DNA from 3 places in the Nocardia sp. NPDC052566 genome. Region 3 is predicted to be linked to each of the others. Evidence: riboswitches for the same ligand, from Rfam matches in the RefSeq annotation. Region 3 holds a riboswitch; each other region holds the start of a gene.

Region 1 (5,756 bases), on a different contig from region 3:
CGGCCGCGGCGGGCAATCCGCGACCATGCGGCGGAGACAATGCGGACGGCACAGCGGCAACCGCGAGCACGACGCAGAGACAACTACGAGGACACCGGAACAGCGATCACGAGCACAGTGCGGCGACAATCGTGAGAGACATGCATCAGCACACGCGAGCGCGAATCGCGCGGGACCCCGCGGCCGGCGACCACGAAGCGGAGACAGTGCGAGGACGGCACAGCGACCGGCGTGCGCGGAACTGACGCGGCAAACGCAAGCACGGCAGGGCGGCAATCGTTAGCACGGCACGGCAGGAGTGGTGAGGACAGTGCGGGACAGGGTCGAGGGCATCGACGCGGATGTGCTGCTGGATTGGTATCGCGAGACCGCGCGCGATCTGCCGTGGCGGCGGGCCGAGGTGACCGCGTGGCAGATCCTGATGAGCGAGATCATGCTGCAGCAGACGCCGGTGGTGCGGGTCGAGCCGATCTGGCGGGAGTGGGTGGCGCGCTGGCCGGTGCCGTCGGCGATGGCGGCGTCCACTCAGGCCGAGGTGTTGCGGGCGTGGGGCAAGCTCGGCTATCCGCGGCGGGCGCTGCGGCTGCACGAATGCGCGCGGGTGCTCGCCGAGGAATACGGCGACGAGGTGCCTGCCGATGTCGATGTCCTGCTCGGCCTGCCGGGTATCGGCGCCTACACCGCCCGCGCCGTCGCGTGTTTCGCGTACGGGCAGCGAGTTCCGGTGGTGGACACCAACGTTCGCCGCGTCGTCGCCCGCGCGGTACACGGCAAGGCGGAGGCGGGCAATCCGGCCGCCAGGGACCTCGCCGAGACGGAAGCCCTACTGCCGCAACGGATCGACCGTGCCGCGACCTTCTCCGCCGCACTGATGGAGCTGGGCGCCGTCATCTGCACCGCCCGCACTCCCGGCTGCGACCGCTGCCCGCTCCCCCGCTGCGCCTGGGTGTCGGCGGGCAAACCGGTCACCGAAATCGTCCGCCGCACACAGAAATACGAGGGCACCGACCGCCAGGCCCGCGGCCGCCTCCTCGACGTCCTGCGCGCCGCCACCGGCCCCGTCGAACGAATCCGCCTCGACATCGCCTGGACCCGCGACCCGGGCCAGCGCGACCGCGCCCTCGACTCCCTCCTCGTCGACGGCCTCATCGAACAAACCCCCGACGGCCTCTTCGCCTTAGCCGGAGAAGGGCAATAGCCGCACAGTGCGCGGCGGCACAATCGGTGCGCGGTATTGCGATCGACGTGCGGGACCACAGTACCTGCGCAGCCAGGGCCGTCCGCGGTCGCGCTCCGAATACATTGCCGCGCACGGAATTCGCGCGCAATCACTGCGCGGGAGCGCAATTGGTGCGCGGGGTCAGGGGGCGAGGATGCGGCGGAGGAAGTGTTCCACTTCGATGCGGTAGCGGGCGGGTTGGTCGTCGTGGACGAGATGGCCTGCGTCGGGGATTACGACGTGGTGGGCGTCCGGGTGGACCTCCGCCATTTCGCGCATTTGGCCGGGCGGGGTGATGGTGTGCTCGCCTTCGATGAGAAGGGCGGGCATGTTCAGGGATTTCCATTGGGACCAGAAATCGCGGGTGCCCCATTCCTCCGAGATATCGCGGAAGGTGGCGACGGAGCCGTGCAGGCGGTAGCCGTCGGGGCCGTGTGCGAACGAGTTGAGGAAGTAGCGGCCCGCGACCGGTCCGAAGTAGGCGAGTACGGCGGCCGAATCCGGGAAGGGCTGCGGCCATGCCTCGATCATCGCGACCCAGTCGGCGGCGGTGCGGCCGGTGAAATCGGGCGCGATGTCCTCGACCACCAGCGCGCGGACCCGCTCCGGATATTCGGCGGCGAACACCCAGCCGTGCAGCGCGCCCATCGAATGCCCGATCAGCACCATCGGTTCGGTGATGACGGAGGTGGCCTCGACCAGATCGGCGACGAACGCCTCGGTGGTCAGTTCGGCGGGTGCGGGCCTGCCGTGGCCCGCCGCGTCGAAGGTGTAGACGTGGCCGTATTCGCGCAGCCAGTCCAGCTGATCGCGCCAGGTGCGGGCACTGCCCATCAATCCGTGCAGCAGCAGGATCGGCACCCCTGCTCCACCTTCGTCATGCAACATCGGATCCGACGATACGGACAAAGCGGCGGCGACCGACAGGCAGGCAGCGCACCGCGGCCGCCCGACCCACCACGCGCGTCCACCTGCGGACCGAGCGCGGCAAGACCGAGCCGCAACATCGGGATCGGCGATACGGACCAAGGCCCTGCCAGCCAACAGGCGGGCAGCGCGGGCCCACGCGGCGGCATCGGGCACGACGGCACGGACCAGCGGCGGCACCCGCAGTGAAGCGGCGCACGTCGAGCGGCGGCCCCCTCGATGTCCGTTAGGCGTACCTCCGCATTCGCTCCGGCCATGCGCAGGCTGAGGACGGCAAAGCCGGTTGCGCCCATTAGGTTGGATCGCATGGCTGTTGTGAAGATCAATGCGATCGAGGTTCCCGAGGGCGCTGGCCCCGAACTGGAGAAGCGGTTCGCGCACCGCGCGCACGCGGTCGAGGGATCGCCCGGGTTCCTCGGGTTCCAGCTGCTGCGTCCGGTGGCCGGGGAGAACCGGTACTTCGTTGTCACGCAGTGGGATTCGGAGGACTCGTTCGCGGCATGGCGGGACGGGCCCGCGCGGGCGGCGCACGGCGGTGAGCAGAAGCCGGTATCCACCGGCGCCTCACTGCTCGAGTTCGAGGTGGTGCTCGACGTGGCGGCCAAACCGGCCTCCTGAGCCGTATTTCGCCGCTACCAGGTGGAACGGAATCTCGCGCGGCACGCGCACACCGTGTCGCGTGTCCGTTCTGCCGTGTTGACGTTCCCCGCCTCCAGGTGTCACAGTTCGAGTGACAACACGCGACGGTGTTGCGGTAATTCCGGTGCGAATCCGGAGCGGTCGCGCCACTGTGTTCCTCGCACCGAGTCCCGGTGCCGGAAGAGCCAGACACCGGCATCGTCGCACCGAACTCGACGGGACGCGTATCCCTAGGAGGACTCGAATGGCCATCGCGCATTCACCGAGCCGGGCAGCCGATTCGCTCTCGACGCTGCTCGTCGCCGTAGGTGTCGTACTTCTCGCACTGCTCACGCTGTACCTGGTCGGCTTCGATCAGGGCGTCATCTCGCGCAGCGGGATGTACCTGCACGAGCTGATGCATGACGGACGGCATCTGCTGGGCGTCCCGTGCCACTGATCGGTTCGCTCAAGACCCTGCTGCTGCGCGGTCTGCTCGCCGGCCTCGTCGCCGGCCTGCTGGCCGCCACGGTGGGCTTCACCATCGGTGAGCCCAAGGTGGAAGCCGCCATCGCCATCGAAGAAGCGGCCAGTGCCAAGGAACAGGCGCAGGAACCGGCCGGGCACACCCACGGTGACGAAGAGGAACCGCTGGTGAGCCGCTCCGGGCAGAAGGCGGGACAGTTCCTCGCGCTCGGCCTGGCCGGGCTCGCGCTCGGCGCGCTGTTCGCCACCGCCGCGCATTTCGCCCGCAGGCACACCGCGCTGTCCGGCCCGAAACTCGCACTGACACTCGGCCTCGGCGGCTGGGCGGCCATCGTCGCCGTACCGTTCTTCAAATATCCGGCGAACCCGCCTGCGGTGGGCGATCCGGACACCATCAATCAGCGCACCCTGCTCTGGGTCGCGGCGGTACTGCTCGGCTTCGCGGCCGTCGGCGCGGGCGTTTTCGTCTTCAAGCTGCTGCGCAACCAACTGGAGACGGTCCGGCTCATCGCGGGTGTCGCCGCGTTCGTGCTGATCGTCGCGGTGGGCTACATCCTGCTGCCCGGCATCGACGAGGTGAAGGACGACTTCCCCGCCTCGCTGCTGTGGCAGTTCCGTGCCGCATCGCTCGCCGAGACCGCCACGCTGTGGGCGGCTTTGGCGCTGGGCTTCGCGGCGCTCACCGAATTCGCTTCGCGCGGTAGCACTCCGGTATCAGAACCGGTCGCTACCGCGGGCTGATCCCGAGCGAGACCGAAGAGGGCAGTGTCGGCGATATGACCGGCACTGCCTTTTTCGTTCCCGCCCGCCGCACCGTCGAAAACCAGCCACCGCTTGCGATTTCGGTCGCCTTCCTCGCCTTCGTCGCCGCACTGCTCGCCGGTGTCGGCGAGGCCATCGTCTATGTCACCAGGGCACTGACGGATGCCGACGCCGACGTCGGCGACCTCGTCCCCGGCCTGTTGATGCGGACCGGCATCTACCTGATCGTCCTGCTCGTCGCCATTCGCATGACGCACGGGGACCGTTGGGCCCGAATCGTTTTGACCATCGGCATCGGCGTGGTCGGCTTGGCTTCACTGATCATCGAGCCCATCGGGGCGCTCCTGTCCGCCGACGACTTCGGCGACCTGTTCGCCGGAATCACCGCCGACTCGGTGCTCATCGGCATCCTGCGTGGTATCCACATCGTCGCGGTACTCATCGCCATCCCGGCCATGTACCGGCCGGACGCCCGCGCCTACTTCGGCTCCCGTTCCGCCGCATGACCACTCGGCTCCCCGCACACCGGATTCCGGTGTGCGAAGAACCGGGCAGCTATGCGGGCCTTCAGCCTTCGAAGGTGGCGTCCAGGCTGATGTCGTCGACACCGGCCAGCGCCTTGCTCACCGGGCAGCCCGCCTTCGCGGCGGCCGCGGCCTCGGCGAACTGGGCGGCATCGATGCCTGCGGCCTTGCCGCGGACGGTCAGCTTGATGGCGCTGATGCGGAAGCCGCCCGCCGGGTCGGGACCGAGGGTCACGTCGGCGGTGACGTCCAGGCTCTCCGGGGTGCCGCCCGCGTTGCCGATCTGCGCCGACAGCGCCATGGCGTAGCAGGAGGAGTGCGCCGCGGCGATCAGTTCCTCGGGGCTGGTGGTGCCGTCGGCGCTCTCGGCGGAGCGCTTGGGGAACGACACGTCGTACTTGCCGACACCGGAGCTGGCCAGCTCGACCTGGCCCGAACCCTCCTGCAGGGAGCCGGTCCAAGCGGTGCGCGCGGTACGTGTGGGCATCACAGTCCTTTCAACGATGATCGATTCAGCTCGAACCTACTCCGCGCGGCTCAGTCGGTCGCGGTGGTTCGCAGATCGAGCTGCTCGAGCACCAGCGGCCAGGCCTCCCGATGCCGGTCGCGCGCCGCCTCGCTGGCAAACCCGCTGTGCGTCAGGCGAAGTCGGGTTCCGGCGCCCTCGGCGATGAGCTCGACGGTGACCACGGTTTCCGCGCCATCGGTGCCGTCGGCGCCGGTCACCCAGGTCAGCTCGACCAGGCTGTCCGGCTCCAGCCGCAAGAAGCGGCCGTAATGGGGGTGCCGGGCGCCCTCGAAATCGGTTTCGAAGAAGAAGGGTTCGTCGACCGCGCCGCGCATCAGCACCGAGCCGGGCGCGGCGAACCAGCGGTCGAACTGCTCGGTCCACGCCAGATACAACTCGTCGGGCGACGCGATCATCAACCGTTCGACGGCGAGACCACTCGGCTGATCGGCCATGGTCAGCACCCTACTACCGCCCGCGGCGGGCTCACTCGGGATTGGTGACCCGTGCGAGCACGATGCCGCCGAGGATCAGCGACAGCGAGAGCAGCCTGCCCGCGCTCAGCGGATCCTTGTTGATCACGATGCCGAGACCGATCGCGCCGATCGCGCCGATGCCGGTGAAGATCGCGTAGGCGGTGCCGACCGGCAGTGTCTGCATGGCGCGGGAGAGCAGGTAGACCGCGAGGCTGCCGAGCACGAAGCAGATCACG
Region 2 (5,756 bases), on a different contig from region 3:
CCAGGTCGAGGCGCGCATCGATGGCGCTGAACAGCGCCTCGCGCACCCGATCGGAGGTCGGGCGGGTGCCGGCGGGCGGTACCCGCAGGCGCCGCCCGCCCGCGCTACCGGCGACGATGCGCGTCATTCTGCGGCGGCCTCGCGCACCGTCATCTCGATCAGCAGATCTCCGCCCTCGACCTGCTGCACCCGGCCGATGGCGACCCGGCCGACCACACCGGCGCGCGGCGCGGTGATCGCGGCCTCCATCTTCATCGCCTCGATGGTGCCGATGGTGTCACCCGCCGCGATCGAATCGCCTTCGGACACCGCAAGTGTCACCACGCCGGCGAACGGCGCGGCGATCTGGCCCGGGTTGGCCTTGTCCGCCTTCTCCGCCGCCGGAATCTCGCTGGCGATGGAGCGGTCGCGCACCGCGACCGGACGCAGCTGGCCGTTGAGGATGCACATCACCGTGCGCATACCGCGCTCGTCGGGCTCTGAGATGGCCTCGAGCCCGATGAGCAGGGTGACGCCCTTCTCCAACTGCACCCGGTGTTCCTCGCCGTGGCGCAGGCCGTAGAAGAACTGGTTGGCCGACAGCCCCGAGGTGTCGCCGTACTTCTCCTGGTGGGCAAGGAATTCGGCGGTGGGGCCGGGAAACAGCAAGCGGTTCAACGTCGCTCGGCGTTCGGCCGAGGTGCCCGCCAGTCCGGCCTCGTCCTCGGCGGTCAGCGGCGTCTCGGGCTTGGCGGCGCCGCGCCCGGCCAGCGCGCGGGTGCGGAACGGCTCGGGCCAGCCACCCGCGGGGGTACCGAGTTCGCCACGCAGGAAACCGATCACCGAATCCGGGATGTCGTAGCGGCCCGGATCGGCGGCGAAATCGTCGATGGGCACGCCGGTGCCGACCAGCGCGAGCGCCAGGTCGCCGACCACCTTCGAGGACGGGGTCACCTTCACCAGGCGGCCGAGGAGCCGGTCCGCCGCAGCGTATTTCGCCTCCACCTCCTCGAAGCGGTCACCGAGCCCGAGCGCGATCGCCTGCTGGCGCAGGTTCGACAACTGGCCGCCGGGAATCTCGTGGGTGTACACCCGGCCGGTCGGTGCGGGCAGACCGGATTCGAAGGGCGCGTACACCTTTCGCAGCGCCTCCCAGTACGGCTCCAGGTCGCAGACGTGCTCCAGGCTGATGCCGGTGTCGTATTCGCTGTTGGCCGCCGCCGCGACGATCGCGGAAAGTGCGGGCTGACTTGTGGTTCCGGCCATCGCGGCGCTGGCGCCGTCGACGGCGTCCGCCCCCGCCTGCCAGGCGGCCAGATAGGTGGCCAGCTGACCGCCCGGGGTGTCGTGGGTGTGCACGTGCACCGGCAGGTCGAAGTTGCTGCGCAGCGCGGTGACCAGCTTCGCGGCGGCCGGCGCGCGCAGCAGGCCCGCCATGTCCTTGATGGCGAGCACGTGCGCGCCCGCGTCGACGATCTGTTCCGCCAGCTTGAGGTAGTAGTCGAGGGTGTAGAGCGTCTCGTTCGGGTCGGCCAGGTCACCGGTGTAGCTCATCGCGACTTCCGCTATGGCCGTGCCGGTTTCGCGCACCGCGTCGATCGCCGGGCGCATCTGGTCGACGTTGTTGAGCGCGTCGAAGATGCGGAAGATATCGATACCGGTGCTGGTCGCCTCGGCGACGAAGGACCGCGTCACCTGTTCCGGGTAGGGCGTATAGCCGACGGTGTTGCGGCCGCGCAGCAGCATCTGCAGACAGATGTTCGGCACCGCCTCGCGCAGCGCCGCAAGCCGCTCCCACGGGTCCTCGTGCAGGAAGCGAAGCGCCACATCGTAAGTCGCGCCGCCCCAGGCCTCGATGGACAGCAGCTCGGGGGTCATCCTGGCGACATGCCCCGCGACGTCGAGCAGGCCGTTGGTGCGTACACGGGTGGCGAGCAGCGACTGGTGCGCGTCGCGGAAGGTGGTGTCGGTGACGCCGACCGCCTTCTGCTCGCGCAGCGCCGCCGCGAAACCCTCAGGGCCCAAACGCAACAGGCGCTGCCGCGATCCCGACGGCGGCGGCACCGTCAGGTCGATGGCGGGCAGTTTGTCGTGCGGGTAGAGCGTGGTCGGCCGCTCGCCGTGCGGCTTGTTCACGGTGATGTCGGCCAGGTAGTTGAGGATCTTGGTGCCGCGGTCGGCCGAGCCGCGCAGGGTCAGCAGCTGCGGGCGCTCGTCGATGAACGAGGTGGTGACCCGGCCCGCCTTGAAGTCGGGATCGTCGAGCACCGCGAGCAGGAACGGGATGTTGGTGGCGACACCGCGGATGCGGAACTCGGCGAGCGCGCGCCTGGCCCGCGCCGCCGCGGTGGCGAAGTCGCGGCCGCGGCAGGTCAGCTTCACCAGCATCGAGTCGAAGTAGGCGCCGATCTCCGCGCCGAGGTTGGCGCCGCCGTCGAGCCGGATGCCCGCGCCGCCCGGCGTGCGGTAGGCGGTGATGCGGCCGGTGTCGGGGCGGAAACCGTTGGCCGGATCCTCGGTGGTGATGCGGCACTGCAGCGCGGCGCCGCGAATGGTGACCGTCTCCTGGCTCAGGCCGAGCTGTTCGAGGGTCTCCCCCGCCGCGATGCGCAGCTGCGACTGCACCAGGTCGACATCGGTGATCTCCTCGGTCACCGTGTGCTCGACCTGGATGCGCGGGTTCATCTCGATGAAGACGTGGTTGCCGCGCTCGTCGAGCAGGAACTCGACCGTGCCAGCGCAGCTGTAGCCGATCTGCCGGGCGAAGGCCACGGCGTCGGCGCAAATGCGGTCGCGCAGTTCGGGATCCAGGTTCGGCGCGGGCGCGAGCTCGAGCACCTTCTGATGGCGGCGCTGCAGCGAACAGTCACGCTCGAACAGGTGCATGACATTGCCGTGCTGATCGGCCAGGATCTGCACCTCGATGTGGCGCGGGTTCACCACCGCCTGCTCGAGGAACACCGTCGGGTCACCGAACGCCGATTCCGCCTCGCGCGAGGCGGCCTCGATCGATTCGCGCAGCTGCTCGGGCTCGGCGACCCGGCGCATACCGCGACCGCCGCCGCCGGCGACCGCCTTCACGAAGATCGGGTAGTTCAGTTCCCGCGACGCCGCGAGCAGTTCGTCCACATCCGCCGACGGCGCGCTCGACCGCAGCACCGGCAGCCCGGCCGCCTTGGCCGCCGCGATGGCGCGCGCCTTGTTACCGGCCAGCTCGAGCACCTCGGCGGACGGGCCGATGAAGGTGATGCCCTCGCGGGCGCAGGCGGCCGCCAGGTCGGGGTTCTCGGACAGGAAGCCATAGCCCGGGTAGATGGCGTCGGCGCCCGCCGACTTCGCCGCCGCGACGATCGCCTCGATCGACAGATACGCCCGGACCGGGTGGCCCTGCTCGCCGATCTGATACGACTCGGCGGCCTTCAACCGGTGGACCGAATTGCGGTCCTCGTAGGGAAAGACCGCGACGGTCCCGATGCCGAGCTCATAGGCCGCGCGAAACGCGCGAATGGCGATCTCGCCGCGGTTGGCGACCAAGACTTTCGAGAACATTTGCCTAAGGTACCGCCCGCCGAAGGCCTCACGAACACGGAAGCCCCCTTCGCAGGAATCTTCACAACAAAGCTTGGCAGCGTTGCGAAGTTGTGTTTACCGGCGCGTCATCACCGGCGGCCGTTCGCGCCCCGCGGCCCGCGGCCCTATGCTGGACGACGCAGCTGGTTCACCGGTGCCGACGAGATGGAGCCCCTACGTCGCGTGATCGGAGTCGAACCCGCACACCCGCGAGGGTGCGCGAGTGAGAGGGAACCCGGTGGGAATCCGGGACTGTCCCGCAGCGGTATGCAGGAACGACAGCCGTCAACCATGCACTGGGCGTGAGCCTGGGAAGCGACGGCCAGTAGGACAAGCCCCGGCCTTGCCGGGGTCGGCCGACCGGCCGGTGCCCGCGAGTCCGAAGACCTGCCAGCCGTGCCGGAGACGACCGTTTCCGGCGGCCACCGCCTCGTGGATTGGGCGCGCGGACCCCAGTGTTGTTCGCCGGACTCGTCCCGGTGCCGGGCTCTTTTCGGCGTCTCGCTGGTCTCCGCTTCAGCTCATAGGGCGATGGTCTACGTCCTCAGCACTGGAGCTACAAACGTGACTGTTACGCAATCCCCGTTCACCGCAACGGTTCTGGGCCTCCCACGAGTCGGTCCGCGGCGCGAACTCAAGCGCGCCACCGAGTCCTATTGGGCAGGCCGCATCGACGCCGCGCAACTGCACGCCGTCGCCCGCGACCTGCGCCAGACCCAACTGGCCGAATTGCTTTCCGCCGGGCTCGATTCGGTGCCGGTCGGCACCTTCTCCTACTACGACCAGATGCTCGACACCGCCGTACTGCTCGGCGCGCTGCCCGAGCGGGTCGCCGGGATCGCCGATCCGCTCGACCGGTACTTCGCCGCGGCGCGCGGTACCGACACCGTCGAACCGCTGGAGATGACCAAGTGGTTCGACACCAACTATCACTACCTGGTGCCCGAAATCGGTCCGGACACCGTCTTTTCGCTGCATCCGGAGAAACTGCTGGAGGAACTGCGCGAAGCGCTCGCCGTCGGTGCGCCCGCACGGCCGGTGGTGATCGGCCCGATCACCTTCCTGAAGCTGGCCAAGGGCACCGCGGCGCTGGACCGCCTCGGCGAGCTGGTGCCGCTCTACCTCGACCTGCTCGCGCAGCTGGCACGCACCGGCGCGAGCTGGGTGCAGATCGATGAGCCGGTGCTGGTCACCGACCTCACCGAGGCCGAAATCGAGCTGGTGCAAAGCACTTACGCCGAACTGTCGGCGGCCACCGAGCGGCCCGCGATCCTGGTGGCCACCTACTTCGGCCAGCCGGGCGCGGCGCTCGGCGCGCTGGCGAGCACCGCCGTCGAGGGCGTCGCGCTCGACTTCACCTCCGGCGCCGACGTTTCGGATGTGGCGGCGGTACCGGCACTGGCGAGCAAGCTGCTGGTGGCGGGCGTGGTCGACGGGCGCAACGTGTGGCGGGCCGACCTCGACCGGGCGCTGGCGACGCTCGGCACACTGCTCGGTGTCGCTGCGTCGGTGGCGGTTTCGACCTCGTGCTCACTGCTGCACGTGCCCTACACCCTCGCCGCGGAAACCCAGCTCGACGAAAAACTGCGCAGCTGGCTGGCATTCGGCGCGGAGAAGGTGAGCGAGGTGCGGCTGCTCGCCACCGGCCTCGGCACCGGGCAGAACGCGATCGCCGACCAATTGGCCATTGTCCGTGCGGCTTTGGCGACCCGCAAGACCGATCCGCGGCTGGACGACGCGCAGGTGCGTGCCAGGCTCACCGCGCTCGGCCCGGACGCGATCCGTCGCGCACCGGCCGAACGGCGCAGGGAACTGCAGGCCGAGCGGTTGCGACTGCCGTCGCTGCCGACCACCACGATCGGCTCCTACCCGCAGACCTCCGCGATCCGGGTCGCCAGGGCGCAGCTGCGCAAGGGCGAGATCGATCAGGCCGAATACGTGCGCCTGATGCGGTCGGAGGTCGCGGATGTCATTGCGCTGCAGGAGAAGCTCGGCCTCGACGTGCTCGTGCACGGCGAACCGGAGCGCAACGATATGGTGCAGTACTTCGCCGAACAGCTCGACGGCTTCGCCGCCACCGAGGAGGGCTGGGTGCAGTCCTACGGCACCCGCTGCGTGCGGCCGCCGATCCTGTTCGGCGACGTGGCGCGGCGCACGCCGATGACCATCGACTGGATCACCTACGCGCAGTCGCTGACCGACAAGCC
Region 3 (5,756 bases):
GTCCGATGGCGATACCGAACGGGATGGGCCTGCCGGGTCCGAGCCTGCGGCGCTTGGGTTTACGCGTCGTGAGCGCGGGCGCGGCGTCGGCGGTGCGCGTAATACGGTGCGGTACAGCAATATCAACGGTGGCCATCAGCGCGCCTTCAGTTCGTGCGCGGCGCCGCTCTCGGTGACGGCTTGGGTGATCGCCGCGTCGAAGCGCAGATCGAAGCCGTCGGCGGCCTTGACCTTCTTCGGCAGCTGCCCGGCCGCGGCGATGGTATCGATGGTGCGCTGCTGGCGATCGACGAGCTGCTGATCGAGATGCGGGAACGCCAGGGTGCCGCGGGCATCGAAGATCCGCTTGCCCTCCTCCACGGTCAGCTTCTGGCTGTCCACGTAGTACTTCTGGATGTATTCCTGCGGATGGGTGTTCGACCACTGGTACGCGCGCACGAACGCGGCGGCCAGCGCGCGCGTCGCGCCTGCCTTCGCCGGGTCCACCACCACCGCGCGCCGGGCGTACAGGTAGGCCAGGCCGGGATAGAGGCCCTCGCCCTCCGCTTCCGACACCACCGAACTGCCCGGCGTGCGCAGGAACCGGCTCAGCGTCGGCTCCGACAGCGGCGCGACATCGACCTGGCCGGTGCGCGCCGCGTCGAGGAATTCCGCGAGCTGCAACCGGATCAGTTGCACGTCATCGGTTTTCAGCCCCGCCCTGGCCAGCGCCCTGAGCACCACCGCCTGCTGCGCGGTGCCTTCGGCGTAGGCGATCTTCTTCCCCTTCAGATCGGCGAGCGTCGCCACCGACTTGCCCGGCGCCACCGCGAGCCGCACGGCGAGCGCACTGGTCTGGTATGCCGCGATGATCGGCACCTGCTGGCCCGCGGCCTGCGCGTGGATCGGCGGCACGTCGCCGACGATGGCGGCATCGGCCGCGCCGGCGCGGAACGCCTCCAGAATCGCCGGGCCGCCGGTGAAGTTGGCGTATTCGATCTGGAACGGCAGCTTGTCCTGTTCGCCGGAGATCTTCAGGATGGTCTGCAGCGCCTCGGACTGATCCGCGACCACCAGCTTGGTGCCCGCGGGCACCTCGGTGGGCAGCGGTGTGTCGGCGGCAGCCGGCCCGACCGGTTTGTCGCCGCTCGCACAGCCGGTCAGTCCGAGCGTCGCAACGGACGCCACGGCGAGCAGTGCGGCGGCGGTGCGGCCACGAAGGCCGGTCGAGAACGTGCTTGGTCGGAACATGCAGGGATTCAAACAGGGCGAATCCGGCGGGAACACCGTTGCCGTCAGCGAGATTCCAAAGCCGTCAGCGCGGCGAAGCGGCGTTGCCCGCGGCCCTGATCTCGCGCTGGAAGCGCTGCAGGAACGGCAGGATCTGATCGGCGATCACCGCGTTGTACTCCTGCGGCCGCTGCACCGGATTGGCGTGCCCGGCATTTCGGGTGAACACCACAAGCAGCGTGCCGTCCACGCCGCCGGAGCGCTCGATCAGCACCTCGTGCGAATACTCGACATCGACGATCGGATCGCGCCGCGGCTCGTGCGGCCGGATGAAGACGATCGCGGGCGGCGGCTTGCCCGCCACCGGGCGGGCAAGCGCGCGTAGGTCATTGGCGGCGCCGCCCGCGACGATCGCGGTGAACTGCGCCTGGATCAACCCGTTGCTCGCCGCGTCGGCGGAGAAGATCTTGTCGCGCAGCACCTCCGCGAGCACACCGCGCAGTTCCCGAATCCTGATGCTGGGCACACCGTTCGGCGCCTGTTCGAAGTAGCGCCGATGGCGGGCCGAGGTTTCCACCACCAGCCGCAGCGTCCTGCTCTCGCGCGCGCCGGGCAGCCAGCCCATCCAGCGCAGCATTTCCGCACCGCGGCTGCGGCTTTCCGGGCGTACCGCGTTCAGATCCACCGGCGTGCAGTCCAGGATCACCCCGACCAGCCTGCGGTCGCTGTCGTTGTGGATGTGCCTGGCCACCTCCAGCGCGATCACCCCGCCCATGCTGTGCCCGGCCAGCACGATGTTCTTCAGCCCGGACAGCTGGGTGGCGCGCACGATCAGGTCGGCGATCACCTTGGTGTCGATACCGCGATTGTCGTAGCGGATCGCCCACACCACGCCGAGCCCGCGCAGCGCGGGCAGCGCGGTGGCGGTTTCGGTGGCGTCCAGATTGCCGAGCCCGACCATGTCGACCACCACCGTGTCCCAGTTCTTCGGGTCCGACGGGACCGCGACGGGCGCGATGGCCGGTGTGGTGAGCGCGAGCCGATCCCGCTCCGGCACCACGTCGTAGACCCAGTACTGCGCGAACACGATCAGCAGGGCCAGCAGCAGCGCGGCGCCCCGAAGCAGGGTCACCCTGGTGCGGCGCAACGTGTTCCACCGGTACCCGAGGCGGGTTTCCCGCAGCCGGGCCCGACGCCGCGCATCATCCCAGTCAGCGACGGTGGACGGGTGCCGCTCCTCGAACGGCGACACCCACTCCACTGTAGGGACGCCGCGGGCACCCGGCCACGCGGCAAACCCGACCGGACGGTAGAGTTCGCCCGTCATCCTCGGCGGGTGCGGGAATCCGGTGTGAATCCGGAACGGTCGCGCCACTGTGATCGCCCTCGGGCGAGAGTCAGACCTCCCCTGCCGCGCACATACTCGAAAGGCCGCGACTTGCCTGTGGAGCGCCGATGATCCGTGTCCGGACATCGCTCGCCGTCCCCGTCCTCGGGGCACTGTTGATCTGCGCGATGGTCGTCGCCACCGGTTTCGGCGCGGAGACGCTGCCCGTCGGCTCCGTCGTCGAGGTGCTCACGCACCGGTTCACCGGCCGCATCCCCGCCGACCTCGGCCTGGACACCATCGTCTGGCAGCTGCGGGTGCCGCGCACGGTGCTCGCCGCGATCGTCGGCGCCGGCCTGGCACTGGCCGGTGCGGCGATGCAGACGCTGGTGCGCAATCCGCTCGCCGATCCCTTCCTGCTCGGCGTGTCCTCCGGCGCCGGTGTCGGCGCGGCCGCCGTCATCACCTCCGGGCTGTTCGTCGGCGCGGGCATCTGGGCGCTGTCGGGCGGCGCGCTGCTCGGCGCGTTCGTCGCGGCCGGACTGGTGTTCCTGATCGCGATGGCGCAGGGCGGATTGACTCCGCTGCGGCTCGTCCTCACCGGCACCGTGCTCAGCTGCGCGTTCAGCGCGTTCAGCAGCTACCTGGTCTTCCGCAGCCCCGATCCGGCCGCCGCCCAATCGGTGCTGTTCTGGCTGCTCGGCAGCCTCGCGGGCGCGGACTGGACGAAGATCGCGCTGCCGTTGGGCGTGGTCGCGGTGTGCGGTGTGGCGCTGCTGCTGTCCAGCGGCTGGCTCGACGCGCTCACCATGGGCGCGGATACCGCCGCCTCGGTGGGCGTTCCGGTCCGCGAGGTGCGGATCGCGCTGTTCGGGCTGCTTGCGGTGCTGGTCGGCGTGCTCGTCGCGGTATCGGGCGGCATCGGCTTCGTCGGGCTGGTGGTGCCGCATGCCGCGCGGATGATCGTGGGGCCCCGGCACCGCAATCTGCTGCCCGTGTGCGCGCTGTGCGGTGCGCTGTTCCTGGTGATCGCCGACGCGGCAACGCGGATCCTGGTGCGGCCGACCGAGATTCCGGTGGGCGTGCTGACGGGGTTGATCGGCGCGCCCGCCTTCCTGATGCTGCTGGGGCGGCGGCAGTACCGGTTCGGTGGTTCATGAGCAACAGTACCGGCGCTGCGATCTCGGCCGTCGCGCTGAGCTGCGCCGCGGGCAAGCGGATCGTCGTCGACGACGCCGCGTTCACCATCGGCGCGGGGGAAACGATCGGCATCGTCGGCCCCAACGGCGCGGGCAAATCCACCCTGCTGCATGTACTCGCCGGAGTGCGCAAACCCGCGCACGGCCGGGTGCTGGTGGACGGGCATGTGCTGCACGATCTTTCACCGCGCCGGCGGGCACGGGTGGTGGCGCTGGTCGCCCAGGACGAGCAGCCGCCCGCCGACCTGCGCGCGGGCGAGGTTGTCGCACTGGGCCGTACGCCCTATTTACCGCCGTGGGGCGCGGGGTCGCCGCGAGAACAGCAGATAGTCGAACAGGCACTGGCGTCCGTGGATCTCGAAGGTTTCGCCGATCGCCCGGTGCACCGGCTCTCCGGCGGCGAACGCCAGCGCGTCCTGCTCGCCCGCGCCCTCGTGCAGGACACCCCGGTGCTACTGCTCGACGAGCCGACGAACCACCTCGACATCACCCACCGGCTCGAATTGCTCGCGCTGGCACGCACACTCGGCCGCACCGTCGTGATGGCGCTGCACGAGCTGGCGCTGGCCGACCGCTACTGCGACCGAATCCTGGTGCTGCACAACGGCGGCGCCCATCCACTCGAACCACCGGAGACCGCGCTGCGGCCCGAGGTGCTCGACACCGTATTCGGCGTGCGCGCGAGCCGCGTGCCGCATCCGGATACCGGCGAATCCCATCTGCTCATCACCGCGCGAGAGGCGAACGCATGAGACATCTTTCCCGAGTGGCCGCCACGGCCGTTCTTGCCGCCGCGCTGGCGGCGTGCAGCGCGCAGGCACCGGCCACGGGCGGCATTACCATCCCCAATTGCGGTGCGGAGGCGAAGTTTCCGGCGCCGGCCAAGCGGCTGTTCGTCAACGACGGCAACCTGATCTCGATGGTGCTCGCCCTCGGCGCCGCGGATTCGGTGGCGGCGGTCTCCAGCGTCCAGCGCGACGCCGACACCCTGCGCAAGCACTACGGTCCGGTCGTCGACACGCTCAAATCCGTTGCCACCGAATACCCGTCGCGCGAGACCGTGCTCGCGCAGCGCCCCGATGTGATGGTGGCCGGCTGGAACTACGGCTACGACGAGGCCAAGAAGCTGACCCCGGACACGTTGCGCAAGGACGGCGTCGCCGCCTATGTGCTCACCGAGAGCTGCCGCCAGCACACCGGCGAGAAGCAGCGCGGCGTGGTGGAACCGTGGGAGGCGCTGCGCGGCGATCTGCTCAATCTCGGCGCGATCACCGACCGCGGCGAACGCGCCCGCGAGGTGACCGCCGACCTGGACCGCAGGCTCGCGGCACTGCGCGGCGCGCCGCAGGCCGAGCGCCGCCCGAACATCTTCCTGTTCGACAGCGGCACCGATTCGCTCATGTCCAGCGGCAGTTTCGGTGCGCCGCAGGCGATCCTGGACGCGGCGGGCGGGCGCAACGTCCTGTCCGACGTACCGGACACCTGGACCAAGGTCTCCTGGGAGCGCCTGGCCGCGGCCGACCCGGACGCCATCATGTTCGTCGACTATCCGCCGCAGACCGTCGCGGAGAAGATCGCGCTGCTGCGCGCCAAGCCAGGGATCAATCAGCTGCGCGCGGTCACCGAGAACCGTTTCCTCAATCTGCCCTACGCGCTGTGGACCAGCGGCCCGCTGAACATCGATGCGGCAGAACAGATCCGCAAGCAGCTCGAACGCTGGAACCTGGTGCCGCCGTCGGCGATCGCGCCGCAGGCCGACGACACCGTGCGCTGAGCGAGCACACCGGCGCGGCTAGTGGGCCAGGATCTGCACCTCGCCGGTGTCGGCGAGCACGGTGGCGCCCTGTGTCAGTTGCGCGTCGGCGATGCCGAGGCCGCGCACGACCAGGGTGCGGCCGCTGCCGCCGAGCGCGGCGGACCACGGATGAACTTTGCCGTCGCAGGCCACGGTGACCGGTGTGGTCATCTGCAGTGCGATCGGGTTCATATTCGGGCTCGGCAGCCGGTGCGAGATCATGCCG

The links. Region 3 has a riboswitch for cobalamin ahead of ACIG5A_RS40965 (FecCD family ABC transporter permease). Riboswitches for the same ligand answer to the same signal wherever they lie in the genome.
Region 1: linked by a shared signal. The riboswitch ahead of ACIG5A_RS15590 (CbtB-domain containing protein) and the one ahead of ACIG5A_RS40965 (FecCD family ABC transporter permease) in region 3 are both predicted to bind cobalamin.
Region 2: linked by a shared signal. The riboswitch ahead of metE (5-methyltetrahydropteroyltriglutamate--homocysteine S-methyltransferase) and the one ahead of ACIG5A_RS40965 (FecCD family ABC transporter permease) in region 3 are both predicted to bind cobalamin.

Annotation. Positions count from the first base shown of each region.
Region 1 is NZ_JBIUAF010000003.1:310,474-316,229, reverse strand. Features, by position in the region: gene ACIG5A_RS15605 (A/G-specific adenine glycosylase) at 311-1,198, shown strand; gene ACIG5A_RS15600 (alpha/beta fold hydrolase) at 1,361-2,107, opposite strand; gene ACIG5A_RS15595 (antibiotic biosynthesis monooxygenase family protein) at 2,453-2,764, shown strand; cobalamin riboswitch at 2,858-3,002, shown strand; gene ACIG5A_RS15590 (CbtB-domain containing protein) at 3,030-3,224, shown strand; gene ACIG5A_RS15585 (CbtA family protein) at 3,215-3,991, shown strand; gene ACIG5A_RS15580 (hypothetical protein) at 4,027-4,518, shown strand; gene ACIG5A_RS15575 (OsmC family peroxiredoxin) at 4,580-5,023, opposite strand; gene ACIG5A_RS15570 (SRPBCC domain-containing protein) at 5,074-5,499, opposite strand; gene ACIG5A_RS15565 (DMT family transporter) at 5,531-5,756, opposite strand, start outside.
Region 2 is NZ_JBIUAF010000007.1:352,743-358,498, reverse strand. Features, by position in the region: gene rsmD (16S rRNA (guanine(966)-N(2))-methyltransferase RsmD) at 1-127, opposite strand, end outside; gene ACIG5A_RS36330 (pyruvate carboxylase) at 124-3,528, opposite strand; cobalamin riboswitch at 3,746-3,959, shown strand; gene metE (5-methyltetrahydropteroyltriglutamate--homocysteine S-methyltransferase) at 4,081-5,756, shown strand, end outside.
Region 3 is NZ_JBIUAF010000009.1:72,055-77,810, reverse strand. Features, by position in the region: gene ACIG5A_RS40980 (ABC transporter permease) at 1-136, opposite strand, end outside; gene ACIG5A_RS40975 (ABC transporter substrate-binding protein) at 136-1,230, opposite strand; gene ACIG5A_RS40970 (alpha/beta fold hydrolase) at 1,295-2,461, opposite strand; cobalamin riboswitch at 2,505-2,635, shown strand; gene ACIG5A_RS40965 (FecCD family ABC transporter permease) at 2,665-3,696, shown strand; gene ACIG5A_RS40960 (ABC transporter ATP-binding protein) at 3,693-4,487, shown strand; gene ACIG5A_RS40955 (ABC transporter substrate-binding protein) at 4,484-5,509, shown strand; gene ACIG5A_RS40950 (hypothetical protein) at 5,528-5,756, opposite strand, start outside.